3 regions of the Billgrantia sp. C5P2 genome follow, and region 2 is predicted to be linked to each of the others. Evidence: predicted binding sites of a transcription regulator. Region 2 holds the regulator's gene; each other region holds the start of a gene.

Region 1 (5,574 bases), 610 kb from region 2:
TCGCGTGAAAACGCAGTCCGAGGATGCTGACAACGACAGTCCCCCTATGCCCCAGACCGTGGAAGCCCAGCAGCGCGTGCCCATTTCCCTGGCCGGGAGCCGCCTCGACCAGGCCGCTGCCGAACTCTTCGCCGACCATTCCCGCGAGCGTCTCAAGGGCTGGATCAAGGAGGGCATGCTGACCGTTGACGGCCGCCCAGGCAAGCCCAAGGACAAGATGGCCGGCGGCGAGTGGCTACAGCTGGCGGCGACCCTCGAGGAGGACGCGCGCTTCGAGCCCGAGGCGATTCCGCTCGATATCGTGCATGAAGACGAACAGGTGCTGGTGATCGACAAGCCGGCCGGGCTGGTGGTGCATCCGGCCGCGGGTAACCGGGATGGCACCCTCCTCAATGCCTTGCTGCATCACTGCCCGAGTCTGGCGACGGTGCCGCGGGCCGGTATCGTGCATCGCTTGGACAAGGACACTACCGGCCTGATGGTGGTGGCCAAGACGCTGGCTGCCCAGACCGCGCTGGTGGAGCAGCTCCAGGCGCGCACGGTGTCGCGCGAGTACGATGCGGTCTGTGTCGGCGTGATGACAACGGGCGGTACGGTGGACGCCCCCATCGGCCGGCACCCGAAGGATCGCAAGCGCCAGGCGGTACACGCCAGCGGTAAGCCCGCGGTAACACACTTCCGCGTGGTCGAGCGCTTTCGTACCCATACTCACGTGCGGTGCCGGCTCGAGACCGGTCGCACCCACCAGATCCGTGTGCACTTGGCGCATCGACGCTTCCCGCTGGTCGGCGATCCGGTATACGGTGGGCGGCTCAAGCTGCCGGCTGGGGCGAACGACGAGCTCAAGAATTTGCTGCGGGAGTTTCCGCGCCAGGCGCTGCACGCTCGGAAGCTGGCTTTCCTGCATCCCGGCAGCGGCGAGCCGGTCGAGTTCCGTGCGCCGCTGCCCGATGACCTGCTGCTGTTGATCGATTACCTGCGTAACGATCACGAAATCATGCGCTGAGGAGCCCGGATGAGCGACGCCCCCCATTTGCAACCGACCTTGATCGAGCCCGATTGGCCGGCGCCCGCCAGCGTGGGTGCCTTCGTCACCACGCGCGAGGCCGGGCCCAGCCAGGATGAGTTCGCCTGTTTCAACCCGTCCGACGGGGTGGGTGACAACCCTGCCCACGTGGGGCTCTGCCGGCGATTGATCGGCAACGAACTCGACGACGACCGGCCGCTGCTGTGGCTAAAGCAGGTGCATGGGGCCCGAGTTCAGGCGAACTATACCGAGGCCGTTCCCGAAGCCGACGCCTCGGTGGCCTTCGATCGCGGTTACGCCTGCGTGGTGCTGACCGCCGACTGCCTGCCGGTGTTTTTTTGCGACCGACGCGGTACTCGTGTCGGCGTGGCCCATGCCGGCTGGCGCGGGCTGGCCGGTGGAGTACTCGAGGCCACGGTAGCCGCGCTCTCCAGCCCACCGGAAGAGCTGATGGCCTGGCTGGGGCCGGCGATTTCCAACGCCCAGTTCGAAGTGGGCCCCGAGGTGCAGCAGGCCTTCACCGGTGTACACCCGGAGGCGGCCGCGGCGTTCGATCCCAGCCCATACCGCCTGGGTCATTACATGGCCGATCTCTACAAGCTCGCTCGCCTGCGCCTGGAGCGACTCGGCGTGGCGTACGTCAGCGGCGGCCACTTCTGCACCGCCTGCGAGTCGCGCTTCTACTCGCATCGTCGCGATGATGGCAAGACTGGACGCATGGCCAGCGTGATCTGGCTCAGATAGCACCGGCCACGAGCTTCGAGCGTAGAGCCAGACTCCTGCCCCAACCTGCAGCATTGACCCGCGTCAAGCTGACGCATCCTTTCCCTGGCCGGCGACTTGAAAGCCGGCCACGCTGACTCCATTGAATCTGTCAATACGATACGACAGGGCAAAGCGGTGCGTCCGAACGCGCCGCCACCCCGATGGAGGAAAGCGAATGCGTTTCGACAAGTTCACCGCCAAGCTGCAGAACGCCGTGGCCGACGCTCAGTCCCTGGCCGTGGGGCGAGGCCACAACCAGCTCGAGCCCGGCCACTTGTTGCTGGCGCTGCTGGATACGCGTGATGCCGGCCTCAAGGCGCTCATTCAGAAGGCCGGCGGCGATGCCGCGCGTCTGCGCGACACCCTGGTGGGTCATTTGGACGATCTGCCCCAGGTCGGCCAGTTCACCGGTGAGGTGCAGCCATCGCGCGACCTGATCAAGCTGTTCAACCTCACCGACCGTGAAGCGCAGAAACGGGGCGACCAGTACATCGCCAGCGAGCTTGTGCTGCTTGCCGCTCTTGAGATGGGCCATGCGGTGACCAAGCTGCTGACCCAGGCCGGCGTGACTCGCAAGGCATTGGAGAGCGCTATCGACAGCGTACGTGGCGGCGAACGGGTCGACGACCCCAACGCCGAGGAGCAGCGTGAGGCGCTGGAGAAGTACACCCTCGACCTGACCGAGCGTGCCGCCGACGGCAAGCTCGACCCGGTGATCGGTCGCGACGACGAGATTCGCCGTACCATCCAGGTGCTGCAGCGACGCACCAAGAACAACCCGGTGCTGATCGGCGAGCCCGGCGTGGGCAAGACGGCCATCGTCGAGGGCCTGGCCCAGCGCATCGTCAACGGCGAGGTGCCGGAGGGGCTCAAGGACAAGCGTGTCCTGTCGCTCGACATGGGTTCGCTGCTGGCCGGTGCCAAGTTCCGCGGTGAGTTCGAGGAGCGCCTGAAATCGGTGCTCAAGGAACTGGCCCAGGAGGAAGGCCGGGTGATCCTGTTCATCGACGAACTGCATACCATGGTCGGCGCCGGCAAGGCCGAGGGCGCCATGGACGCAGGCAACATGCTCAAGCCGGCGCTGGCGCGTGGCGAGCTGCACTGCGTGGGCGCCACCACCCTCGACGAGTATCGCAAGTACATCGAGAAGGATGCCGCACTCGAGCGGCGCTTCCAGAAGGTTCTGGTCGACGAGCCCTCCGAGGAGGACACCGTGGCGATCCTGCGCGGCCTCAAGGAGCGCTACGAGGTACACCACAAGGTCGATATCACCGACGGTGCCATCATCGCCGCGGCCAAGCTCTCGACCCGTTACATCACCGATCGTCAGTTGCCCGACAAGGCCATCGACCTGATCGACGAGGCCTCCTCGCGCATTCGCATGGAACTGGACTCCAAGCCCGAGGAGATGGATCGCCTCGACCGACGACTGATCCAGCTCAAGATGGAGCGCGAGCACCTCAAGAAGGAGACCGACGAGGCGTCGAAGAAGCGCCTCGAGAGCCTCCAGGAGCAGATCGACGATCTGGAGCGCGAATACGCCGACCTCGACGAGATCTGGAAGGCCGAGAAAGCCAGCATCCAGGGCGCGGCGCAGTTCAAGGACGAGCTGGAACGTGCCCGCATCGATCTGGAGCAGGCGCGTCGCCAGGGTGATCTCGGCCGCATGTCGGAGCTGCAGTACGGCGTGATCCCGGAACTGGAGAAGAAAATCGCCGAGTCGAGCGAAACCGAGGCCGACACGTCGCGGCACAAGCTGCTTCGCTCCAATGTCACCGAGGAGGAGATCGCCGAGGTGGTGTCGCGCTGGACCGGCATCCCGGTGGCCAAGATGCTCGAAGGCGAACGCGACAAGTTGCTGCGCATGGAAGAAGCGCTGCACCAGCGCGTCATCGGCCAGGAGGAGGCGGTCACCGCGGTGGCCAATGCCGTGCGCCGCTCGCGTGCCGGCCTTGCCGACCCCAACCGGCCCAACGGCTCGTTCCTGTTCCTCGGTCCGACCGGGGTGGGCAAGACCGAGCTGTGCAAGGCGCTGGCGAGCTTCCTGTTCGATACCGAGGAGGCGATGGTGCGTATCGACATGTCGGAGTTCATGGAGAAGCACTCCGTGGCGCGGCTGATCGGTGCGCCTCCCGGCTACGTGGGCTACGAGGAGGGTGGTTACCTGACCGAGGCGGTGCGGCGCAAGCCCTACTCGGTGCTGCTGCTCGACGAGGTGGAAAAGGCCCACCCTGACGTCTTCAACATCCTGCTGCAGGTGCTGGAAGACGGTCGTCTAACCGACGGCCAGGGGCGCACCGTCGACTTCCGCAACACCGTGATCGTAATGACCTCCAACATGGGCTCGGACATCATCCAGCGCATGGGCGGGGCCGACGAGCAGTACGACGAGATGAAGAGCGCCGTCATGGACGTGGTGGGCATGCATTTCCGCCCCGAGCTGATCAACCGCATCGACGAAGTGGTGGTATTCCATGCTCTGCGTCAGGCGCAGATCGAGGCCATCGCCGGCATCCAGCTCGACCGCCTGCGCGCTCGCCTGGCCGAGCACGGCATGCAGCTCGAGGTCAGCGACGAGGCCATGGCCCAGCTCGCCCTGGCGGGCTTCGATCCGGTATTCGGCGCTCGACCACTCAAGCGGGCGATCCAGAGCCGAATCGAGAACCCGCTGGCTCAGGATCTGCTGGCCGGCCGGTTCGTTCCCGGGGACGTCATCCGAGTCGAAGTAGAGGACGATAAGCTGGTGTTTCACGACTGATACACAACGTTACGCGTTAGGCCGCTACAGCCGCCGGCGAGCGTCCTACACTGCTTTATAGGTTGCGTCCTGTAACCCCCTTGCCCGCCCGCATATTGCCGGCGGGCTTTTTTACGCTATCGACATGCACGCAGTCGCGCCACGGTTGACACTGCCGCTAGGCTGTTGGAATCTTGAGCGTTCCTGATTTGCGGGCACGGATAACCGAGGGTGACCCCCCATTCCCGTGCGAAGGGTAGGCCAACGGGCCTCTACCCGCCGAAGGATTCCGGAACCGGCCAACCGCCGGATCCGGCCAACGCCCCGACGCGGCGATCCGCCGTGATGAGAGTGCAGGCCCCAACCGGGCCAGTAGGATGCGTACCGGCAAGGTCGCATCCAATGCCAGGGTTTGGCATCAGGTGCCGGCAAGGCCGGCAGCGGCGTACCGCCGCACTCGACCCCGTGCCCATTCTGGGCGCGGATCGCACTCGAGACCTCCAGGGGAGATACACAAGTGGAACTGCTTTCCGGCGCGGACATGATCGCCCGATTCCTGCAGGATGAAGGCGTCGAGTATATCTATGGTTATCCCGGCGGTGCGGCGCTGCATATCTACGATGCGCTGTTTCGCCAAGACAAGGTCAAGCACATCCTGGTGCGCCACGAACAGGCGGCGACCCATGCCGCCGACGGCTACGCCCGAGCTGCCGGCAAGCCCGGCGTGGTCCTTGTCACCTCCGGCCCCGGCGCCACCAACGCCGTTACCGGTATTGCCACCGCCTACATGGATTCGATTCCCATGGTGGTGCTGTGCGGTCAGGTGATGAGCCACCTGATCGGCGATGACGCCTTCCAGGAGACCGACATCATCGGCGTGACTCGCCCGATCGTGAAGCACAGCTTCTCGATCAAGCATCCGACCGAGATTCCAGAAGTTTTGAAAAAGGCCTTCTACCTGGCCGCGACGGGGCGCCCCGGACCGGTAGTGGTGGATATTCCCAAGGACATGACCGCGCCCACCGAGCGCTACGAGTACGTCTAC
Region 2 (5,574 bases):
TTGCTGAGCCCGCGTCTGATGCGTATCGTCGAGGCGATCGAGATCGCCCGTGCCACACGGCGTATCATGCGCCAGAACATGATCTGGTCGGTGTGCTACAACCTTTCGGCACTGCCGTTGGCCGCCATCGGCATCGTGCCGCCCTGGGTTGCGGCACTGGGCATGTCGGGAAGTTCGCTGGTGGTGGTGGGCAATGCGCTGCGGCTCAACCGCTTCCGCCTGCGTCCCAGCCCGACGCCGGGTCCCGATGCACAACTGGTGAATGCATGACCATCCTCTACCTGCTCATCCCGCTCTCGCTGATCCTGCTCGGCCTGGCCGTGTGGGCCTTCTTCTGGGCGGTCAAGAACGACCAGTTCGAGGACCTCGAGGGCCCCGCCCATCGTATCCTGTTCGATGAGGACGAGAACGACCTGACGCCGGCGGAACGCGATAAGCGGCGACAGGCCACCCAGCGCCACCAGGCCGACGCAGACGACGACGGCTCGGCGGAGCGCTGATGGACCCCACTGGACTCGGCCTGCCGCCACTCCTGGCGGCCTTCGTCTTCGGCCTGCTTGGCGGCGCGCACTGCATCGGCATGTGCGGCGGCATCATGAGCGCGCTGACCTTCGCCGTGCCACCCAGCATGCGCAGTCCCACCAGGCTTTCCGGGCTGCTGCTCGGCTACAACCTCGGTCGTATCGCGAGCTACATGGCCGCCGGAGCGCTGGTGGCCTCGCTCGGCACCCTGGTGGCACTGTCTTCGAGTGCGCGAATCGGGCTGCAGCTGTTCGCGGCCGTCATGCTGATCCTGATGGCGCTCTACATCGCCAATTGGTGGAAAGGCCTGCTGCGGGTGGAAGCCGTGGGGAGGCACCTGTGGCGCTACCTGGAGCCCATCGGCAAGCGGCTGATGCCGGTGGTGAAGATTCCCCAGGCCATCGGCCTCGGCGCGGTATGGGGCTGGCTGCCCTGCGGACTGGTCTACTCGATGCTGGCCTGGAGCCTGGCCACCGCGGATCCACTGCGTGGCGCGGCGCTGATGGGCGCTTTCGGGCTCGGCACCCTGCCCGCGCTGCTGGTCACCGGCTTCGCCGCCCGCCAGTTGGGTGCGCTGATCCGTCACCCGGCGACCCGCACCATCGCCGCGCTCACCATCATCGCCTTCGCTCTGTGGCAGGTGGTTGCCCTGCTGCCGCATGCTGCGTTGGGTCATTGAGCAACTGACCGGCACATGACTTTCACTTCGTTTGACGCAGCTCAATCCACCTTGGCCAGCGTCCCGCTAAATTGTGTCAATGTTAGCCTTTCGGAGTGCCATCATGTCCGTTCCCGCGATGTCAGTGCATCGAGAGATGGCCGATCCTTTCCCCTGGGACGAGGCACTGCTACGGCGCTACGATACCCATGGACCGCGCTACACCTCCTACCCCACCGCCAATTCGTTCAGTAACGATTTCGACGCGCTGGCCTACCAGGACGCCCTCGCTCGCAGCAACGCCGGCGGCAGGCCACTGTCGCTCTACGTGCACATTCCCTTCTGTCGCAAGGGCTGCCACTACTGCGCCTGCCACAAGATCGCGACCAAGGCCACCCGCGTTGCGGAGCCCTACCTGTCGCGCCTCGACCGCGAGATGGTACTGATCAAGCCCCACCTGGATACGCGGCGGGAGGTGGCCCAACTGCACTGGGGTGGGGGTACACCGACCTTTCTCAGCCTCGATCAGATGAGCGACCTGATCGACCGCCTCGATGCCCGCTTCGGTCTTTCCAGTGCCCGTGAGCGTGACTATGCCATCGAGATCGACCCGCGCGAGGCCGACGTCTTCACCCTGCGCCACCTGCAGGCACTGGGCTTCAATCGTCTGAGCCTCGGCGTCCAGGATCTCGACCCCAGGGTGCAGCGCGCCGTGAATCGGGTCCAGCCCCGCATCCTTACCGAGGTGCTGCTCGACGAGGCCGACCGCCTCGGTTTTCGTTCGCTCAACCTCGACCTGATTTACGGCCTGCCTCTCCAGACCCGCGACAGCTTTGCCGCCACCCTGGAACAGGTCATCGCCATGGCGCCGGCGCGCCTTTCGGTCTACAACTATGCCCACATGCCCCAGCGTTTCGCGGCCCAGCGCCGTATTCGCGCCGAAGACCTGCCCGGGCCCGAGGAGAAGCTGGCGATATTGCGCACCACCATCGCCATGCTGACCGAGGCAGGCTACGTGCACATCGGCATGGATCACTTCGCCCGAACCAGCGACAGCCTGGCCATCGCCCAGCGCAACGGTACCCTGCAGCGCAATTTCCAGGGCTACTCGAGCCATGCCCAGTGCGACCTGGTGGGGCTCGGCGTCTCGGCCATCTCCTGCGTCGATGACGTCTACGCCCAGAACCATACCCGCCTTGCCGACTACGAGGCCGCCCTCGACGGCAGCCAACTGCCCACGGCAAGGGGCATCCGGCTGACCTTCGATGACCGAGTCAGGCGGCATGCCATCGAGCGCCTGATGTGCGACATGACGCTGGATCTGGACGAGCTGAGTGAAACCTTCGGCATCGATGCCCCTCGCTATCTGACGGAGGCCCTGTCCCGACTGGAGCTCCCCCAGCGTGACGGGCTGGTGACCGTGGAAGGCCATCGGGTGGTCGCCACACCGATCGGGAGGTTGCTGATCCGGCACCTCGCCATGGCCTTCGATGCCCGGCTGCCGCCAAGGCTCGACACCCAGTTCTCGCGTATCGTCTAGATACGCGGAGTGTGCCGGCCGGGCCTAATCTTATTGCGGCCAAAGGTCGCAAGGGGCATTTCACCTGCTTCATTAATGTTCCATAATGCCTCCATGACGATGATCAAGGAGGTGGAGCATGCCGGTCAACGCGGCCAATGCGCTCGGCAAGCGGCGCTCACTGCTGCATGAAACCCGCTGTCAGAACTGCAGCTTGAGTTCGCTGTGCCTGCCGCTCGCTCTGGAACTCGAGGACATGGAGCAGTTCGATGCGATCATCAAGCGCCGCTCTCCATTGAAGAAGGGCGAGTCGTTGTTCCGCCAGGGTAGTGGTTTCAGCAGCGTTTTTGCCGTGCGCTCCGGCAGTCTCAAGCAGGTTACCACCGAGGGTTCGGGTGACGATCAGGTCACCAATTTCTACTTGCCCAGTGAGCTGGTCGGCCTCGACGGCATCGACGAGCAGATCTATCCCGGCAGCGTGATCGCGCTGGAAACCACCACCGTGTGCGAGATCCCCTTCGACCGGCTTGATTCACTCTCCGAGCAATTACCCGAGCTGCGCGGTCAGCTCTACCGCAGCATGAGCAAGGAACTGCGCGACGACCGCAAGATGATGCGCCTGCTGTCGCGCAAGACCGCCGATCAGCGCCTGGCCAGCTTCTTCTCCAGCCTCTCGGACCGCTTCCGTCGCCGCGGCTATTCGCCCTACAGCTTCCGCCTCTCCATGTCGCGGGCCGACATCGGCAACTACCTGGGTCTGGCGGTGGAAACGGTCAGCCGTATTCTGGGGCGCTTCCAACAGCAGGGGCTGGTCGAGGTCTCCGGTCGCGAGGTGAATATCCTCAATCTGGAAGCCCTGGTGGCCCAGGCGCAGGACGAACACTGAGCCCATAACCGCCCCGAACGAAGAGACCCGCCCGGCAATGCCGGGCGGGTCTCTCTTTGGGCAGGACGAACCGGCCGATCAGTTGCTGCGCGATAGATCCAGCGCGTCGATCCGGCGCTCGCGCAACCGGGCCTGCTTGGTCTCGAGCCCTTCGAAGTCGAACAGCTCGCGGTCGGCCAACTGAGAGGGCGCCACGTTGGTCACCGCCTTGAACATGGATTCGATGCGCCCGGGGTGCTTACGCTCCCACTCGGCCAGCATCTCCTTGACCACCTGGCGCTGCAGGTTGGGCTGGGAACCGCACAGATTGCAGGGGATGATGGGGAAGTCCATCAACCGGGCGAATTCGGCGATATCCGCCTCGCGGCAGTAGGCCAGGGGGCGGATGACGATGTTCTTGCCGTCGTCGGAGAGCAGCTTGGGAGGCATCGCCTTGAGAGAGCCACCGTAGAACATATTGAGGAACAGTGTCTCCAGGATGTCCTCGCGATGGTGCCCCAGTGCCACCTTGGTCGCGCCGATCTCCTCGGCGAAGCCATAGAGGGAGCCGCGACGCAGCCGTGAGCAGAGCGCGCAGGTGGTCTTGCCCTCCGGCGTCTTCTCCTTCACCACCGAATAGGTATCGCGCTCGAGGATGTAGTACTCGACGCCAACGGAATCGAGATACTCGGGCAGTACATGCTCGGGGTAACCCGGCTGCTTCTGGTCGAGATTGACCGCCACCAGCGAGAAGTTCACCGGCGCATTGCGCTGCAGGTTGCGCAGGATCTCGAGCATGGTGTAGCTGTCCTTGCCGCCCGACAGGCAGACCATGACCCGGTCGCCTTCGTGGATCATCCCATAGTCGATGATGGCGTTGCCCACCTGGCGGCGCAGGCGCTTCTGCAGCTTGTTGAATTCACGCCGGGCTCTGGCATCGAGTGCGTCCAGCGGCGAGGGCTCCTCGCTCTGATTGCCCGGCGCCTGGCAAGCATCGGGGCCGGCGGCAACAAGGGGATCGAAAATCATGGCGTCTTGCATGGTCACGGGCTGCCAAGGCATGGTGGATGACGGGGGCCATCCTACCATTGCCTCTGCCCCGAGGCGACGCCACGGCGACGATTCACCGCGTCAGGCCTCGCGGCGGTCCTGCATCCCGGCCCGCTCCACGCGCAGGTACATCAATGCCGTGGTCACGGCGTCGCCGAGGGCGGTATTGCGCCCCATGACCGGCACACCCAAGGCCTCCGCCACCGCCTCGAAACGCTGCGCGCGCGGTTCGGGTTCCATGACACTGCGACGCTGCTGCCGGTGGTACAGCTGCGCCACATCGATGCCGCTGTTGGGAAGGTCGAAGCCGAAGCGCGGACGAATCTGGCGATTGAGAATGGCCAGGTCGAAGTCGAGCCGCCAGCCCAGCAGTGGCCGGTTGCCGATGAAATCGAGCAGCGTCACCAGCGCCTCGTCCAGGCTGATGCCGTCATCCAGATCGATACCACGCAGGCCATGCACGCGGATCGAATCGCCAGTCAGCGTGGCGGGGCGCTTCAGGCGCAGGTCCAGCGATTCACTGGTCAACACCCTGTCACCGCGCACCTTGACCGCGCCGATGGATACGGGCTCGGCGGTACGGGTATCGACACCGGTGGTTTCGCAGTCGATGGCCACCAGCTCATCCCCGGTGTAGGGGCGGAATAACCAGCCATACTCGCCGCCGGCATGCCGCCGACGGTCGTTGGCCCGGCGCAGAGCGCGAAACATACCGTTCCTCCTTGGTTCTTGTCTGCCTCTCGCGGCTCTCGACCTCAGGAATATTCGAGGTGATAACGCTGCGACAGGCTCTGCTTGAAGTCCTTGACGATGTGTAGTGCCTCACGCAGCAGGTCACGCTCGAGCGACGACAGCTGCTGAACCACGACACGGTCGGGGCTCTTGCTGACGATATCGCCGTCCAGGCGCTCCAGTTGCTGCTTCAGGCGCAGTTCGGTGAACAACGACAGCGCCTCGGCC
Region 3 (5,574 bases), 1.2 Mb from region 2:
CGCATAGACGGGTTCCATCTTCTCCTGGAAGGCCGCCTTGTCCTCCACCTCGTTGATCTCGATACCGGCGTCCAGCACGATCTGCCGGCTCCGCTGAGACCCCTCGACCCATAGCTGACGCTGCAGTTCGGATGCCTTGATCGCCTCCTCGCGCACGATCTCCTGATCTTCGGGCGACAGCGCCTCCCAGCTCGCCTTGGCGATGCACAGGCACTCGGGGATGATCAGGTGCTCCGTGAGGGAGTAGTAGTCGGCTGCCTCGTAGTGGTTGCTGGATTCGAAGGAGGGATAGTTGTTCTCCGCACCGTCGAGCACACCCGTCGTGAGCGACTGGTAAACCTCACCGTAGGCCATCGGCGTGGCATTGCCGCCCAGCGCCTCGATCATCTCGACGTACAGGTCGTTGTTCATGACCCGGATCTTCAGGCCCTGCACGTCTTCGGGCGTGTGAATGGGGCGCTTGGTGTTGTAGAGGCTGCGAGCGCCTGAATCGAACCAGGAAAGGGCAATCAGGTTCTTCTCCGCCAAGGCGTCGGCGAACTGCTGGCCGATGTCGCCATCCATCACCTCGTGCATGTGCTCGATGCTGCTGAAGATGAAGGGCAGCGAGAGCACGTTGGTTTCCTTCACGATGGGGCCCATCGGTCCCATGTTGAAGTTGGCGAAGTCGAGTACCCCGCTGCGGGTCTGCTCGATCGCGTCCGGCTGGTCGCCGAGTACGCCGTTATTGTAGACCTGCACCGTGAGGCGCCCCTCGGTCCTCTCCGTTACGCTCTCGGCGAACGACTCGAGTGCTTCGGTATTGGGATAGCCCGGCGGATGAATGTTCCAGCCGCGCCAATTCTCGGCCTGGGCCGGCAGCGACAGCAGCATCACGGCGGCGGATACGGCAACGGCACTCATCATCTTGGTTGTCGGATGAATTGTTTTCACGACGCACTCCTCGTTGTTCTTGGTGTTGTGGTTGGGTGAGAGGGTTGGATTAGAAATGACGAGCGACGCCGATCAGCACCTCCAACCGGTTCCGCTCTTCCTGGGTGGGCATGACCAGTGGCGCTCGCACGCTCCCGGCCGGACGTCCGATGATCTCGGCACCCGCCTTGATCAAGCTGACGGCATAGCCCGCTTTTCTGTCCCTGAGATCGACGAAGGGAATGAAGAAGTCGTTGGTGATCTGCTTCACCACCTCTCGGTTCCCCTGACGCAACTCCTTGTAGAACCTGACCGCCATGTCCGGCACGAAATTGAACACGGCCGAGGAATAGGTGTTCACGCCGATGGAGAGGTAGGCCTCGGCAAAGATCTCCGCGGTGGGCACGCCACCGATGTAGACCAGGCGATCCCCTACCGTCTTGACGATCTTGTTGAGCAGCTGGATATCGCCCTTGCCGTCCTTCAGGCCGATCAGATTGGGGCACCGGTCCGCCAGCGCCTGGACCGAGTCGGCATCGAGGATGCCATTGCCGCGGTTGTAGTAGATGACATTCAGCGGCGTCGCATCGCAGATCTGCCGAGCGTATTCGACCAGCCCCTCCTGCGGGCACTCGGTCAGGTAGGGCGGCATCAGCAGGATACCGTCGGCCCCCGCCTCCTCGGCGGCCTTGGCAAAAGCCTTGGCGCTCGCCACGCTCAGCCCGGCGCTGGCAATCACCGGCAGCTTGCCGCCGACGGTCTCGACGGCCACACGCACGACCTCCTGATACTCATCGAGCGACAGATTGAAGAATTCGCCCGTGCCGCCAGCCACGAAGACGGCGGAGATGTCATGACTGACGAACCACTCCAGGCGACGGCGGTAGCTGTCGGCATCGAAGCGGCCATTGCCATCGAAATCGGTGATGGGAAAGGACAGCAACCCATCGCCCACGGCCCTCATTACGGCGGCTCTGGAAAATTCCACGCATCGTTCCTCTTGGTCGACGCCTCACCGGTTCCGTTCCAAGGCAGTTGAACGGCTCGGGAGAGCGGTAAGGTGCTGCTTGTTGTCATACATCATACAACACATAAATTAATCTGCTGCACCAAGGGTTGCAAGCCAGCCCATGGTCCAATCGACTAAAGTGCAATTCCAATGCGCGTTGCCTGTCAGCGCACCAGTGCCGGCTTCTTCGGATCGAACTCCCAGCCGGGGTTCAGGTACTGCATGGCCATGGCGTCATTGCGCCCACCAGCGGGCAGCTTCCGATAGAGACTGTTGGCCTCTTCGACGCGGCCCATGTCGAGTTCGATACCCAATCCCGGCGCCTTGGGCACCGACACCTTGCCGTCGACGATCTCCAGCGGCTCCTTGGCCAGACGTGCATCGGACTCCTGCCAGATCCAGTGAGTGTCCAACGCCGTGATGCGGCCCACGGCAGCCGCGCCCACATGTACGAACATCGCCAGCGAGACATCGAAGTGATTGTTGGAGTGAGACCCCCATGTCATGCCGTGGTCCTGGCACAGTTGCGATACACGTACGGCACCGGAGAGCGTCCAGAAATGTGGGTCGGCCAGAGGAATGTCCACCGAGCGCAGCATCAAGGCGTGGGCCATTTCCCGCCAGTTGGTGGCCACCATGTTGGTCGCCACGGGCAGACCGGTGGCATGGCGGAACTCGGCCAGGATCTCTCGGCCGGAGAAACCCTGCTCGGCGCCGCACGGATCTTCGGCGTAGGCCAACACGCCGCGCAGGTCACGGCATAGGCCCACTGCCTCGTTCAGCGACCAGGCTCCGTTGGGGTCGATGGTCACCCGCGCCGCGGGAAATGCCTTGGCCAGCTCGGTCACAGCCTCGATCTCCTGCCCCCCCGGCAGCACACCCCCCTTGAGCTTGAAATCCTTGAAGCCATAGCGATCCTGCGCCGCCCGGGCCAGCGCCACGATGCTTTCCGGCGTCAGTGCCTCCTCGTCGCGCAGGCGGTACCATTCATGGCCCCCGCCGGTAGTGCCGCGCCGATACTCCAGCGGTGTCGCATGTCCATCGCCGATGAAGAACAGGTAGCCCAGCACCTCCACACTATCGCGCTGCGGCCCATCACCCAGCAGTTCCACTACCGGCACGCCGAGAAACTTGCCCAGCAGGTCGAGTAGTGCGGCCTCCAGCGCCGCCACGGCGTTGACGCGCAACTCGAAGGTCCAAGATCCCTTGCCGAAGTCCTCGAAATCGGCACTGCGCCCAGCGGAGTGCAACGAGGCTACCAAGGAGCGCAGCTTGCCGATGGGCTGCCCCATCACGAGCGGACGCGCCATCTCCAGCGATTGCCGGATCGTTTCACCGCCCGGTGCCTCGCCCACGCCCACGTTGCCCGAACTGTCCTTGAGCAGGATCAGATTGCGCGTGAACCAGGGCGAGTGCGCGCCTCCGATATTGAGCAGCATGCTGTCGCGTCCAGCCACGGGAATGACCGACACCTCTTCGATGACCGGCGTCTGGGAATACGTCACACCTCACCTCCTGTGCCCACGCACATTGCTTTCCTTGAGCGGCGGGGCTATCACCCCGATTTCAGCGCGCCAGTGCCGGTTGCTTGGGATCGAACTCCCAGCCGGGAATCAGGTACTGCATCGCCATGGCGTCGTTGCGCTGGGTCACGTCGAGGCTCTGGTAGAGGCGATGAGCCTCCATCAGCTTATCTTCGTCGATCTTGATACCCAGGCCGGGCGTCGTCGGCACCGTCAGCTTGCCGTCGCGGATCTGGAACGGCTCCTTGGTGATGCGCTGGCCGTCCTGCCAGATCCAGTGGGTGTCGATGGCGGTGATCTCACCCGGGCAGGCCGCGGCCACATGGGTCATCATCGCCAGGGAGATGTCGAAGTGGTTGTTGCTGTGGGAGCCCCAGGTCATGCCCCACTCATGGCACAGCTCGCCCACCATGACGGCGCCCTGCATGGTCCAGAAGTGGCAGTCCGCCAGCGGAATGTCCACGGCGTTGAGCTGCACGGCGTACTGCAACTGCTTGAAGTCCGTGGCGATCATGTTGGTCGCGGTGGGCAGGCCGGTACGCTTCTTGAACTCGGCCATGGTCTCGCGCCCCGAGTAGCTCTCCTCCTGGCCGCAGGGATCCTCGGCATAGCTCAGCAGTTGCTTGATCGGCTCCAGCACCCGTACCGCCTCGTCGAGTTTCCAGGCGCCATTGGGGTCGAGCGTCAGGCGCGCCTCGGGGAAAGCTTCGTGAAGGGCACGAATGCAGTCGGCCTCCTCCTCGCCGCGCAGCACGCCGCCCTTGAGTTTGAAGTCCTTGAAGCCATAGCGCGCATAGGCCGCCTTGGCCAGATTGGCGACTGCCTCCGGGGTCAGCGCCTCGCGGTAGCGCACCTCGTCCCATGCATCCTGCGGATTTTCCGCCTTGGGATAGGGCAGATCGGTCTTGTCCGGATCGCCCAGCAGGAACAGATACCCCAGCGCCTCGACCTCGTCGCGCTGACGCCCGTACTGGCCCAGCAGGTCGGCCACCGGCAGTTGCACCGCCTGGCCATAGAGGTCGTAAAGGGCCGATTCGATACCGGTGATGACATGCACCGCCACACGCAGGTCGAAGGTTTGACGACCGCGCTCCTCGCGCCCGTTCCTGGCCAATAGCAGGCGCGCCTGGTTCAGGGTCTGCCTGATGTCGTTGACGCGCGACCCCTCGACCAGCGAGCGGCACTGCTCGAGCCCCTTGAGGATACCGGCGCTGGACGGTATCTCTCCGACGCCCTGGTTGCCTGCATCGTCTTCGAGAATGACCACGCAGCGAATGAACCAGGGTGCATGGCCACCGCTGAGGTTCAACAGGAAACCGTCGTAGCCGGCGACCGGGACGATGCGCATCTTCTTGATCTTGGGAAACATGAGACGTTCTACCTGTATGACTGGATTAGAGGGCTGCTCCGTGCGGTCACGTCACGGGGGCCGGATTGAACAGCACCAGATCGTTGTGGATACCCAGCCGGTCGGCCGCGGCCTGTCGGCGTCCGCTCGCCACGTCGAGAATGAGCCGGAAGAGTTCCCAGCCCACCGCCTCGATGCTGGCATCGCCGGTGGCGATTCGTCCGGCGTCGAGATCGATGAGATCGTGCCAGCGCCGGCCCAGCGTCGAGTTGCTGGAGACCTTGAGCACCGGCACCATCGACAGGCCATAGGGCGTGCCGCGTCCGGTGGTGAACACCTGCAGGTTCATGCCGGCCGCCAACTGCAGGGTGCCGCAGATGAAGTCGCTGGCCGGGGTGGCGGCGAAGGTCAGCCCCCTGCGGCGCAGCCGCTCGCCGGGGCCGATGACGTCGACGATGGGCGAGCTGCCGGACTTGATGATCGACCCCAGCGCCTTCTCGACGACGTTGGAGAGGCCCCCTTTCTTGTTGCCGGGGGAAGGGTTGGCGCTGCGATCGGCCTGCCCCTGGGAGAGATAGTCGTCGTACCACGCCATCTGCTCGATGAGCGCCCGGCCCACCTGTTCGTCTATCGCCCGGGGCGTCAGCAGGTGGATGGCATCGCGCACCTCGGTAACCTCGGAGAACATCACGCTGCCCCCGGCGCGCACGATCAGGTCGGTGGCAAAGCCCACGGCGGGGTTCGCGGTCACGCCCGAGAAGGCATCGCTGCCACCGCACTGC

What was found. The regulator FNR, encoded in region 2, switches genes on or off when oxygen is low (the NO sensors DNR and NnrR bind a similar motif). The targets are predictions, from matches to a motif close to TTGATNTANATCAA.
Region 1: clpB (ATP-dependent chaperone ClpB) is a predicted target of FNR. The motif match lies at 1,825-1,838, and genes of this name have one in related genera.
Region 3: kdgD (5-dehydro-4-deoxyglucarate dehydratase) is a predicted target of FNR. The motif match lies at 1,983-1,996, and genes of this name have one in related genera.

The regions. Positions count from the first base shown of each region.
Region 1 covers NZ_CM128542.1:4,192,197-4,197,770, reverse strand. The annotation lists gene rluD (23S rRNA pseudouridine(1911/1915/1917) synthase RluD) at 47-1,006, shown strand; gene pgeF (peptidoglycan editing factor PgeF) at 1,016-1,771, shown strand; gene clpB (ATP-dependent chaperone ClpB) at 1,968-4,550, shown strand; gene ACRWQA_RS19480 (acetolactate synthase 3 large subunit) at 5,047-5,574, shown strand, end outside.
Region 2 covers NZ_CM128542.1:3,579,559-3,585,132, forward strand. The annotation lists gene ACRWQA_RS16505 (heavy metal translocating P-type ATPase) at 1-270, shown strand, start outside; gene ccoS (cbb3-type cytochrome oxidase assembly protein CcoS) at 267-500, shown strand; gene ACRWQA_RS16515 (sulfite exporter TauE/SafE family protein) at 500-1,201, shown strand; gene hemN (oxygen-independent coproporphyrinogen III oxidase) at 1,305-2,720, shown strand; gene fnr (fumarate/nitrate reduction transcriptional regulator Fnr) at 2,839-3,585, shown strand; gene ttcA (tRNA 2-thiocytidine(32) synthetase TtcA) at 3,664-4,605, opposite strand; gene ACRWQA_RS16535 (3'-5' exonuclease) at 4,696-5,325, opposite strand; gene ACRWQA_RS16540 (DUF294 nucleotidyltransferase-like domain-containing protein) at 5,370-5,574, opposite strand, start outside.
Region 3 covers NZ_CM128542.1:41,774-47,347, reverse strand. The annotation lists gene ACRWQA_RS00205 (TRAP transporter substrate-binding protein) at 1-906, opposite strand, end outside; gene kdgD (5-dehydro-4-deoxyglucarate dehydratase) at 983-1,900, opposite strand; gene ACRWQA_RS00195 (enolase C-terminal domain-like protein) at 2,086-3,426, opposite strand; gene ACRWQA_RS00190 (enolase C-terminal domain-like protein) at 3,488-4,813, opposite strand; gene garD (galactarate dehydratase) at 4,860-5,574, opposite strand, start outside.